2 regions of the Peribacillus sp. FSL E2-0218 genome follow, and region 2 is predicted to be linked to the other one. Evidence: riboswitches for the same ligand, from Rfam matches in the RefSeq annotation. Region 2 holds a riboswitch; the other holds the start of a gene.
The links. A riboswitch is a leader RNA that binds a small molecule or an ion and turns the genes downstream of it on or off. The one in region 2 is predicted to bind lysine.
Positions count from the first base shown of each region.

Region 1: another riboswitch for lysine. It lies ahead of MHI53_RS17280 (aspartate kinase); the one in region 2 lies ahead of MHI53_RS23140 (amino acid permease).

Region 1 is NZ_CP150304.1:3,585,240-3,590,558, forward strand. Features, by position in the region: gene sdhA (succinate dehydrogenase flavoprotein subunit) at 1-936, opposite strand, end outside; gene MHI53_RS17270 (succinate dehydrogenase cytochrome b558 subunit) at 1,009-1,617, opposite strand; gene MHI53_RS17275 (YslB family protein) at 2,002-2,457, shown strand; gene MHI53_RS17280 (aspartate kinase) at 2,521-3,753, opposite strand; lysine riboswitch at 3,839-4,015, opposite strand; gene uvrC (excinuclease ABC subunit UvrC) at 4,077-5,319, opposite strand, start outside.
Region 2 is NZ_CP150304.1:4,767,224-4,772,542, reverse strand. Features, by position in the region: gene MHI53_RS23145 (Ger(x)C family spore germination protein) at 1-358, shown strand, start outside; gene MHI53_RS23140 (amino acid permease) at 510-1,961, opposite strand; lysine riboswitch at 2,060-2,242, opposite strand; gene MHI53_RS23135 (LacI family DNA-binding transcriptional regulator) at 2,456-3,418, opposite strand; gene MHI53_RS23130 (zinc ABC transporter substrate-binding protein) at 4,003-4,926, shown strand; gene MHI53_RS23125 (metal ABC transporter ATP-binding protein) at 4,939-5,319, shown strand, end outside.

The sequences.
Region 1 (5,319 bases), 1.2 Mb from region 2:
ATCCAGATACACCATGTTTTCTCCATTAATACCAAGCTTCATGTTCATACATACGTCGAAAATTTCACGAGTCGCGATATCACGAGGTACCAGGTTACCGTAAGCAGGGTATTTTTCTTCAAGGAAATACCAAGGTTTTCCGTCTTTATATGTCCAGATACGTCCACCTTCACCACGAGCAGATTCACTCATTAGACGAAGTTTGTCATCTCCAGGGATTGCTGTCGGGTGAATTTGAATGAACTCACCGTTGGCATAATTAACACCTTGTTGATAGACGATCGATGCTGCTGAACCTGTATTGATCATCGAGTTAGTGGATTTACCGAATATGATTCCAGGGCCTCCGCTTGCCATGATGACTGCATCGCCAGGGAATGATTTGATTTCCATTGTAGTCAAGTTCTGAGCTACGATACCGCGTGCTGTTTCTTCATCATCGATAACAGCTCCAAGGAATTCCCAGCCCTCATATTTCGTAACAAGTCCTTCCACTTCATACCGGCGAACCTGCTCGTCCAATGCGTAAAGCAATTGTTGACCAGTCGTTGCACCCGCGAATGCTGTACGGCTATGTTGTGTACCGCCGAAACGACGGAAATCAAGAAGACCTTCCGGAGTACGGTTGAACATAACGCCCATACGGTCAAACATATGGATGATCGATGGTGCCGCTTCGCACATCGCTTTAACCGGGGGTTGGTTAGCCAAGAAGTCCCCGCCATAAACTGTATCATCAAAGTGAATGAATGGAGAATCCCCTTCACCTTTTGTATTTACTGCCCCATTGATTCCGCCTTGGGCACAAACTGAGTGAGAGCGTTTAACAGGCACTAAAGAAAATAAATCAACCTGTTGTCCAAGCTCTGCTGCTTTGATCGTCGCCATTAAGCCGGCTAGACCTCCACCTACGATAATGATTTTACCTTTACCCAATTCTGTCACTCCCTTATTTCCATTAGCAAAGCTATGTTTTTTATCCGGATACTATAAATGAACTCTAACTTCTTAAACGAAAGCGAAAACTGCGCTAACGCCGATATAAGAAAGCAGAACGAAAATGATCAAAGTTACGTACGTCATGATTTTTTGCGATTTAGGTGAAACTGTCAGACCCCAGCTCACTGCAAATGACCATAATCCATTCGCAAAGTGGAAAATTGCAGAAATAATACCTACAATATAGAACACGATCATGAATGGGTTAGAGAAAATCTCTGCCATCATGTCAAAATCAACCTCAGCACCCATGGCTGCTTGAACTCTAGTCTCCCAAATATGCCAAACAAGGAAAATCAGCGTGATGATTCCAGTCAGGCGTTGCAGCATGAACATCCAGTTACGGAAGAAACTAAATCTCCCCAAATTGTTTTTTGCTGTAAGGGCAATATAAATACCGTACACAGCATGGAAAATGATCGGTAGATAGATGACGACCCACTCTACCAAAAGCTTTACGGGCGTATATTCAATTAAATGAACGGCCCCATTAAACGTCTCTTCCCCTTTTGTTGCCATAAAGTTTACCGATAAATGAAAAATTAGGAATAGACCAATCGGAATAACTCCAAGAAGTGAATGAAGTCTACGATTCCCAAACTCGCGATTTTTTGCCACTAAGTGCCCCCCCTTAATTTGTGAAAAATCATGCAAAGATAATCTGGTGGCTACCTTTTATCTCCGCGTGAAAATAAAGTATAGAGTGCAAAAAGCTCTCCTATACTTTCTTACAATTATGTGACATGTCCATTTTACTCCTGACTTCTATGTGCGTCAAGAAAACGGATACAACAAATCTCTTTTTTAAAATAGATATTATTGGCTAAAAATGCATGTTTTTTTATTTGTCAAGGCTATATTATGAGAAATAATGTATGAATCTATTAATATTTCGGTATAATTTATCATTTTTTTCCATTTGCGTTTCAAATAAATAAAAAAACAATATAATTTGCAAAAGAAAAACGTTTATAATAGATTTACAGAAAGAGGCGATAAACTATGAAAAAAAATATTGCTGCAGCGATAGAGGAAGAAATTCAAACTGAAGAGTTCCAAGTTCCGGCTTTCGGATATGAATTAATCAGGGAAGTACTACTGAATGATATACTCGGAAAAGACTCGAATCAGATCCTCTATTGGGCAGGTAAACAGTTAGCAAGAAAATTCCCACTGAATGGCGATCAGGAGGTTATTGAATTTTTCCAAAGCGCCGGTTGGGGAGATTTGGAAATCATCAAGTATACGAAAAACGAGATGGAGTTATCCTTGTCGGGTGAAATAATCAGCCGCCGCCTGGATTTACATCCTGACTGTCACTTCCAGCTTGAAGCCGGCTTCCTTGCCGAGCAGTTCACACTGCAAAAAAAATTCCTCAGCGAATCAACGGAAGAAGTTAAACGCCGCGCAAAAAAAGTGACATTCACCATTCAATGGGATCCCAGAGATCCAATCTAACGAGCCCATAAAACAGACTTACCCTTTTTACCGGAAGTCTGTTTTTTACTGGACTCCATACAATCAGGCTAGCACATTTGCATGCTGACCAAGTTTAAATGCTTCATGCAGGGATTCGACCGCCTTCACCATCTCCAGCTCATTGACGACAGTCGAAACTTTAATTTCCGATGTGCTGACCATTTTCACTTGGATGCCTGTATTGGCCATCACTTCAAACATCTCGGCAGCCACTCCCGGATTGGATACCATACCCGATCCAACGATTGACACCTTGGCCAATCCGCCCTCCGTTTCAACCCTGTCAAAGGCCAACTGCTCTTTATTATTTTCCAACACGATCAAAGCCGCTTTTTTATCTTCACTTTTAATGGAGAATGATAAGTTGGTCGTATCCTCTGCAGTCATGCTTTGAATGATGATGTCAACATTGATCTGGTTTTTCGCAAGCGTCATGAAAATGGTTGATAATGCACCAAGTGATTGGGGCAAGCCATAAACCGTCACCCTAGTGATGCTATCTTCGAATGCGATGCCGCGCACGATTAAGTTTTCTTCCATAGTTGCTTCCTCCTCAATGATCGTTCCTGATTCCCTCTCCATGCTTGAACGGACTTCAAGCGGGATTTGATAATTTTTCGCGTATTCGACAGCCCTTGGATGGAGCACGCCCGCCCCTAAATTGGCAAGCTCGAGCATCTCATCATAAGAGATGGATTGCAGTTTGCGCGCTTCTTTAATGTAGCGGGGATCCGTTGTGAAAACACCCGTAACATCCGTGTAAATATCACATCTATCCGCATTGAGCGCTGCAGCGATGGCAACTGCGGTCGTATCGGAACCGCCACGCCCCAATGTAGTGATTTCCCCATTAACATCGTTTCCCTGAAAACCGGCCACGACGACGATCTGCCTTTCTTGCAGTCTAGCTTGGATTCTCGAAGCATCAATATCCAATATCCGGGCATTCCCATGTACGGATTCCGTCTGCATCCCTGCCTGCCAGCCAGTATACGAGATCGCTTCATGCCCCTTCTCAAGCAAGGCCATCGTCAGCAGGGAAATCGTAACCTGTTCCCCCGTCGTCAATAGCATATCCATTTCCCTTTTGCTTGGGGTGCTGGATATATCATGGGCCATGGAAACCAATTGATCGGTCGTTTTACCCATTGCGGAAACAACGACGACTACCTCATTGCCCTTCTCCGCTTCCTCTATTACCCGATTGGCAACATTTTTAAGTTTTTCAACGCTGCCGACGGATGTCCCGCCGAATTTTTGTACGATTAATGCCATCCTCATGCACCCTCTCTTTTTAGGCAATAAAAAAAGCAATGAGAAATATCTCATTGCTGTGATCACATATCCAATCTTGTAAGCACAGTGAGATAGCTCTCCAGGGCATACACCCTGACAATCCGCCATTTATTAAATGTCAGACCAGAAAAACAAGCTATGAGACTTGTCTTCCTTCGGCGTCCTCCCCTTTCAAAACCCATCATGGAAACTCATACTTCTCCAGGTTTTTACTCTTGAATTCCGCACCTCTATCAGCACTTTTAAGTTGTCTAGTTAAAAATTCCTTTTAATCATAGCATAGAGATTTGTGGGGGGCAAGATTATTCTTGCAATTTTCTCACGATTCCCTCAGCTACCCCTTTTGGCATGCCCGCTCCGATAATTTCCTCGACCGAGGCCTCTTTAATTTTCTTCAATGAACCGAAATGTCTCAATAATTGCTTTCTTCGTTTTTCGCCGACTCCCGGAATATCATCAAGCTGGGAGTGCACGGCATTTTTGCCTCGCAGCTGGCGGTGAAACGTAATCGCAAACCGATGCACTTCATCCTGTATTCTTTGCAATAAGTAGAATTCCTGACTCCGGGAATCAAGCGGTACAAGCTCAAGAGGATTGCCGATCATTAATTGAGATGTTCTATGCTTCTCATCTTTAATCAGGCCAGAAAGCGGGATATCCAGGCCCAGTTCATTTTCCAAAATATCGCGGACGGCCTCCACATGTCCCTTACCGCCATCGATGATGATTAAATCCGGAAGCGGAAGACCCTCTTTCAATACCCGTGAATACCTTCTTCGGACGACTTCGCGCATGGATTCATAATCATCAGGCCCCTGGACGGTTTTGATCTTATATTTGCGGTATTCCCTTTTCTCGGGTTTGCCATCAATGAACACGACCAAAGCGGAAACGGGATCGCTTCCTTGGATGTTGGAGTTATCGAAGGCCTCAATTCGATGCGGGGTATAGATCCCCAATTGCACGCCAAGGTTTTCCACCGCATTGATCGTTCTTTCTTCATCACGCTCAATCAATGAAAACTTTTCCTGAAGCGCAATGGAGGCATTTTTATTGGCCAATTTCAACATATCCTTTTTCGAACCCCGCTTTGGATGAATCGTCTTCACGCCAAGCAGGCCTTCAGCCAGTTCAGCATCCACCGACTCGGGCAGCAGGATTTCCTTCGGTTTAAAATGGTTCGTAATCTCGTAAAACTGACCCAGGAATGTGAGCAGTTCCTGTTCCGGTTCATCATAGACGGGAAATAGGGATACGTCCCTTTCGATCAATTTACCTTGTCTTACAAAGAATACTTGAACGCACATCCAGCCTTTATCATGGGCAAATCCGAATACATCCCTGTCGATGAAATCGGTCGTCATCATTTTCTGCTTTTCCATCGTGATATCGATATGGGCGATTTTGTCACGAAACTCCTTCGCCCTCTCAAAATCCAGCTCTTCGGATGCCTCCAGCATTTTTTCGGTCAGTTCTTTCTTAATCTCTGTATGCCCGCCATTCAAGAAACGGTTGATATCATCGACCATTTTTTTATATTCCTGT
Region 2 (5,319 bases):
AACTATCGATAATGTGGAATCACGTGTCCGTTATCGCATCACGAATGCCAATCGGAACCCGAAGGCCAGGATTGAAGTGGAATTGAAAGCAAATCTGCTGGAGGTTCAAGGCTTCGACTTGAACAAACCCGTCGACGTGAACAAGATAGAAGCCAAAGCGGAACGTATCCTCGGTAAGAAACTGAATGAGATGGTGACCATGTTTCAAAGGTATAATATAGATCCGCTGGCACTCGGTGATCATGCTAAAAGTAAAACGAGGAATTTCAATCGTAAACATTGGGAAGAGGTGTACCCTCATATTCCGATCGAAGTGGATTTGAATATCGAAATGATTCAAACGGGAATCTCGGAATGAACGAAGAATATCCGGAAGTTCCCCCTTTTAATAAGGTATTGCTGGATGGGGTGGGCAATTTTAATCGCTGGAGGGAAGCGGAATCGGCCAATGAAATGAGAAAAGGACCCGGCTTCCCCCTAAATGGCGGAGACCGGGTCCTTTATATGGATCATTTCGTTTTAAGATCGCATTCCTCAAGGGGAATGACTTTCGTTTTATGCTTCCATTTATAACCCAACCATAGGGCGAAGAATAAAAACAAGCCGATGTAGGATACGAACATGGAATTCCAGTCGATCCCGTCGCTTGTGAAGGCTTGGTAGCCTTGTCCAATGATAATGATGATGCATAGAACAAGTGCAAAGATGGGACCGAATGGGAATCCTTTGGCCCTATACGGCAATGCATTCAAGTCAAGCCCTTGGGCTGAATATGCTTTGCGGAACCGATAGTGGGCAATCGCGATCCCTACCCAGGTAACGAAGCCGGCCATGCCGGAAGCATTCAATAACCAGATATACACGACGCCATCCCCGAAAAATGAAGCAAGGAATGCAAGGCAGCCAACTAAAGCAGTGACGATAAGTGCATTGACCGGAACTCCCCGTTTATCCAGCTTGCCAAGGAATTTCGGCGCTTTCCCGTCACGTGCCAAGTCCCAGAGCATACGGGTTGAGGCATACATGCCAGAGTTACCGGCAGAAAGTACGGATGATAAGATGATCGCGTTCATGATGGAGGCTGCAAAGGCAAGACCGGCACGCTCGAAGACTAGCGTGAAAGGACTGACGGCAACATCTTCACTAAGCAGACGTGAATCCGTAAACGGAATGATCATGCCAATGACGAAAATGGCAAGGATGTAGAATAAGATAATCCGCCAGAAAACGGATCTGATCGCTTTGGGAATGTTTTTTTCCGGATCTTCGCTTTCTCCCGCCGTCACTCCAAGCAATTCCGTGCCCTGGAATGAAAAACCGGCAGCCATGAAAACGCCTAAAATCGTGAAAAAGCCTCCATTAAAGGGCCCCTCGCCCATCGTGAAGTTGGAGAAACCGATGGGGTCCTTGCCGCCCATGATTCCAAGAATGATCAGAACACCTGTGATCAGGAAGATGATCACTGTTACGACTTTGATCATGGCAAACCAGAATTCGGCTTCGCCAAAACCTTTAACGGACATGTAGTTGATAAGGAACATCATGATCAGGGCAATGGCACTCCAGATAAACGAAGGCGTATCAGGAAACCAGAACTTCATGATCAGGACAACGGCTGCCAATTCGGCAGCAATGGTGATTGCCCAGTTATACCAATAGTTCCAACCGATTGCAAAACCGAAGGAAGGATCGACGAATTTGGATGCATAGACACGGAACGAACCGGCCACTGGCATGTATGCTGCCATTTCTGCAAGACTTGTCATTAAGTAATAAACCATGATGCCGATGACTGCATATGCCACAAGGGCACCGCCGGGACCGGCCGAATGGATGGCGCCGCCGCTTGCTAAGAATAAACCTGTTCCAATCGTGCCACCTAATGAAATCATCATTAAGTGCCGCGCTTTCAGGCTCCTTTTCAATTCAGTGGGGCTTGATGTTGGCTGAGAATTTGACAATTGATGTTACACTCCTTTTTTATTGGAAGGATACGGAAAAAACAAAAAACAGCAGTCGAAAAAGATCGACGGCTGTTTATAATAAACCCGTTTATCCTTCCGAAGATAGCTCCCCACGCTTTTAAAAAACGTGACAGTGATGTTCCTGTTCGGCAACACCGCCAGCGAGAATATACATGGAATATACCCTAACTTCGGCAACTTACCCTTTTTAACGGAGTCTTCAATTTTCCTGAATCTCGTCCGTTATACTCTTGTAAGCTGCAGCCTCTAACTCATCGGTAAATGAGGAAGTATTCAATTATGATGAATCGTTGCGTCTCTTTAATAGAAAACGTCGTACGATTTTTACTCATGCAATCGTTGATAGATTGCTAATGCTTGAGTAAACTTTACTATATTGAAATTATAAAATAATCTCAAAGATATAGCAATGGTTAATTTTAGTGGTTATTTTTTCCTAGGCGGGCAGAATCATCTCCCTACTGCCGACATTACACGGTCTTTCTTTTAATAAGGGCGTAGTCCAGTTTCACATGTTTAATGATACCGGGATTCTCGAATAAATCCACCGCCATTTTTCCGATCCACTCCAGGGGTAAGGAAATGGTCGAGATATCGAGCATCTCACTGAGGCTATCATTATTGAAGCCGAGGATGGCTACATCTTCAGGCACCCTTATGCCGGATTTATTGGCGGTAAGGATGAATCCGGCCGCCGTGTCATCATTCGTGATGATGATGGCCTCCGGCTTGTTTGGCAGCGAACTCCATTGCTGGAACAGCTGGACCCCGTCCTTGATATGGTAACTGCCCTCGAATAGCCACTCTTGATTGTTCATAAGCTGGTGCTTGGTCATGATGTCGTTGAAGGCCTTTGTCCGAAGATAACTGTTCCTGCTTTTTTTACGGCCGAGACTGTAGCCGATCTTCGTATATCCTTTAGCGATCACGTATTCAAGTGCACAGGAAAAGGCTGCATAATGGTCGATGCTGATGGATGACAATTCAGCCTGAGCCGTATCTTCGCATAAGATAATCGGTCCGTATTTTTGATAACTTAGGAGGACTTTCATTTCCGAAATCCGGGAGCAGATGATAATACCATCAAGTTGCTTCATTTGCAGCATATTCAAGGCTTGAATTTCCTTCTCTCTTTCATAATGGGTTTGAAAGATGACGATATGGTATCCGATTGCATTCGCCTGCTTCGTGATTCCATTCACGATAGCCCCGTAATACGGATGATTGGTGAAGGGGAGAATGATGCCCAAAAGGTTCGTTTTCCCCTTTGAAAGATGAATGGCATTGATATTTCGCGTATAATTCAATCGTTCAATCGCTTGTAAGACACTTTCTCTTTTATCTGGGCTAACATACGGATGATTATTCAATACACGAGATACCGTTGAGACGGATACACCGGCAAATTGGGCAATTTCTTTTATATTTGTCATGGGATCACCGTTTTTCTTTTATGATATTGTACCTTATGAAACCCATTTCAGGGCAAGATTGCAGTTGTTTCCGCTGGATATATTTTGGCATGGGGGGTTGTTATGATATGGGTTTCATCCTTTAAGATTGATTTAGGTCTTGAGGGAGGAGGAAATCGAAATGATTCAAACATTAATCACCCTGATCGCGCTTTGCGGAATCGAATTGGGATTGGCGTACTTGGCAATATCCTTGAAACCGGAAAAATGATGATCTTCAAATGCACAGCGCACCTCGGATAATCGGTTTTGAAAAAAGTCCTCTGCTTTATATTCACCTTTCACGCCCCGTTATATAACCCTGTCTCCATCGTTTCGTAAAAACACCATCTTTACTGCTGGGAATGAAGCATTCCGAGCAGTATTTGTGTTGGGGAAAATCATTGGAAAGTAAAAAAGTTGCACTCTTTTCGAATATTTGTGTATAGTATAAAATAAGTTGTGTGAAGGAAACTTTTTAGTATATAGGACAATATAAAAAAATTTACATTAAAATTTGCATTAGGTAAAAAATTTTAGAATGATAAAAAAGGGAGGGTATTTGGATGGGGTTTCTAAAAACGATCGGAGGGGTGCTTGCTGCAGTGCTGATCTTAACAGGATGCGGCAATGACACGGCCAAACAGGATAAAGGCAATGGCAAGTTGAAGGTCGTCGCCACAACAGGAATGATTGGGGACTTGGCTGAGAATATCGGCGGCAAACATGTTGAGGTCACTAGTTTAATGGGACCAGGTGTCGATCCCCATCTATATAAGGCGACTCAAGGTGATGTGAAGACTCTGGATTCGGCCGATATGATTTTTTATAACGGAGTCCATCTGGAGGGGAAGATGACCGATATTTTTGAAATGATGGGCAAGAATAAACCGACGATCGCCGTAACGGAGGATTTTAAGGAAAACCAGCTTCGTAAAGTAAGTGCAACGGAACATGATCCCCATGTTTGGTTTGATGTGAAGCTATGGATCGTTGCTGCAGGGGCGGTGAAGAAGGAATTGATTGCCAATGACCCAGATCATGAAGCGGACTATCTCTCGCATTATGAAAAATATGTTTCGCAGTTGGAGGAGCTGGATCGGTACGTTCAGGACGAAATAAATAAAATTCCGGAAGACCAACGGGTGCTTGTTACAGCGCATGATGCCTTCGGTTACTTCGGGCAGTCATATGGTTTGGACGTAAGGGGGCTTCAGGGAATCAACACATTGTCGGAATATGGATCAAAAGATGTGACGGATATGCGGAATTACCTGGTGAAGAACGAAATAAAAGCGATTTTCATAGAGTCCAGCGTTCCGAGGAAGGCGATAGAGGCTGTCATTCAAGGAGCTGCCAAGCAGGGCCATAGCGTGAAAATCGGCGGTGAATTATTCTCGGATGCGATGGGTGAAAAAGGTACGGAGGAAGGAACCTATATAGGAATGGTCCGTCATAATACAGACACGATCGTCCATGCTTTGAAATAAGGGGGAGAAAAAATGGAGCAAGCGGCTTTGAAGGTTGAGAATTTAACGATCGCTTATCATAAAAAACCGGTTGTGGAGGATGTCTCATTCGAGGTGCCGGAAGGGAATTTAATCGGTATCATCGGCCCTAACGGAGCAGGGAAATCGACTTTGATCAAGGGGATACTCGAATTGGTTCCGAAATTATCCGGAGACATCACAATCAAGGGCTCTACGTATAAGTCGATGAGAAAGAGCATCGGCTATGTACCGCAGCGGGAATCAGTGGATTGGGATTTTCCGACCAATGCCCTCGATGTCGTGATGATGGGGAGATATGGCCACCTTGGCTGGCTGAAGCGTCCTGGCAAGGCTGAACGGCAAAAGGCGATGGAATGCCTCGATAAGGTGGGT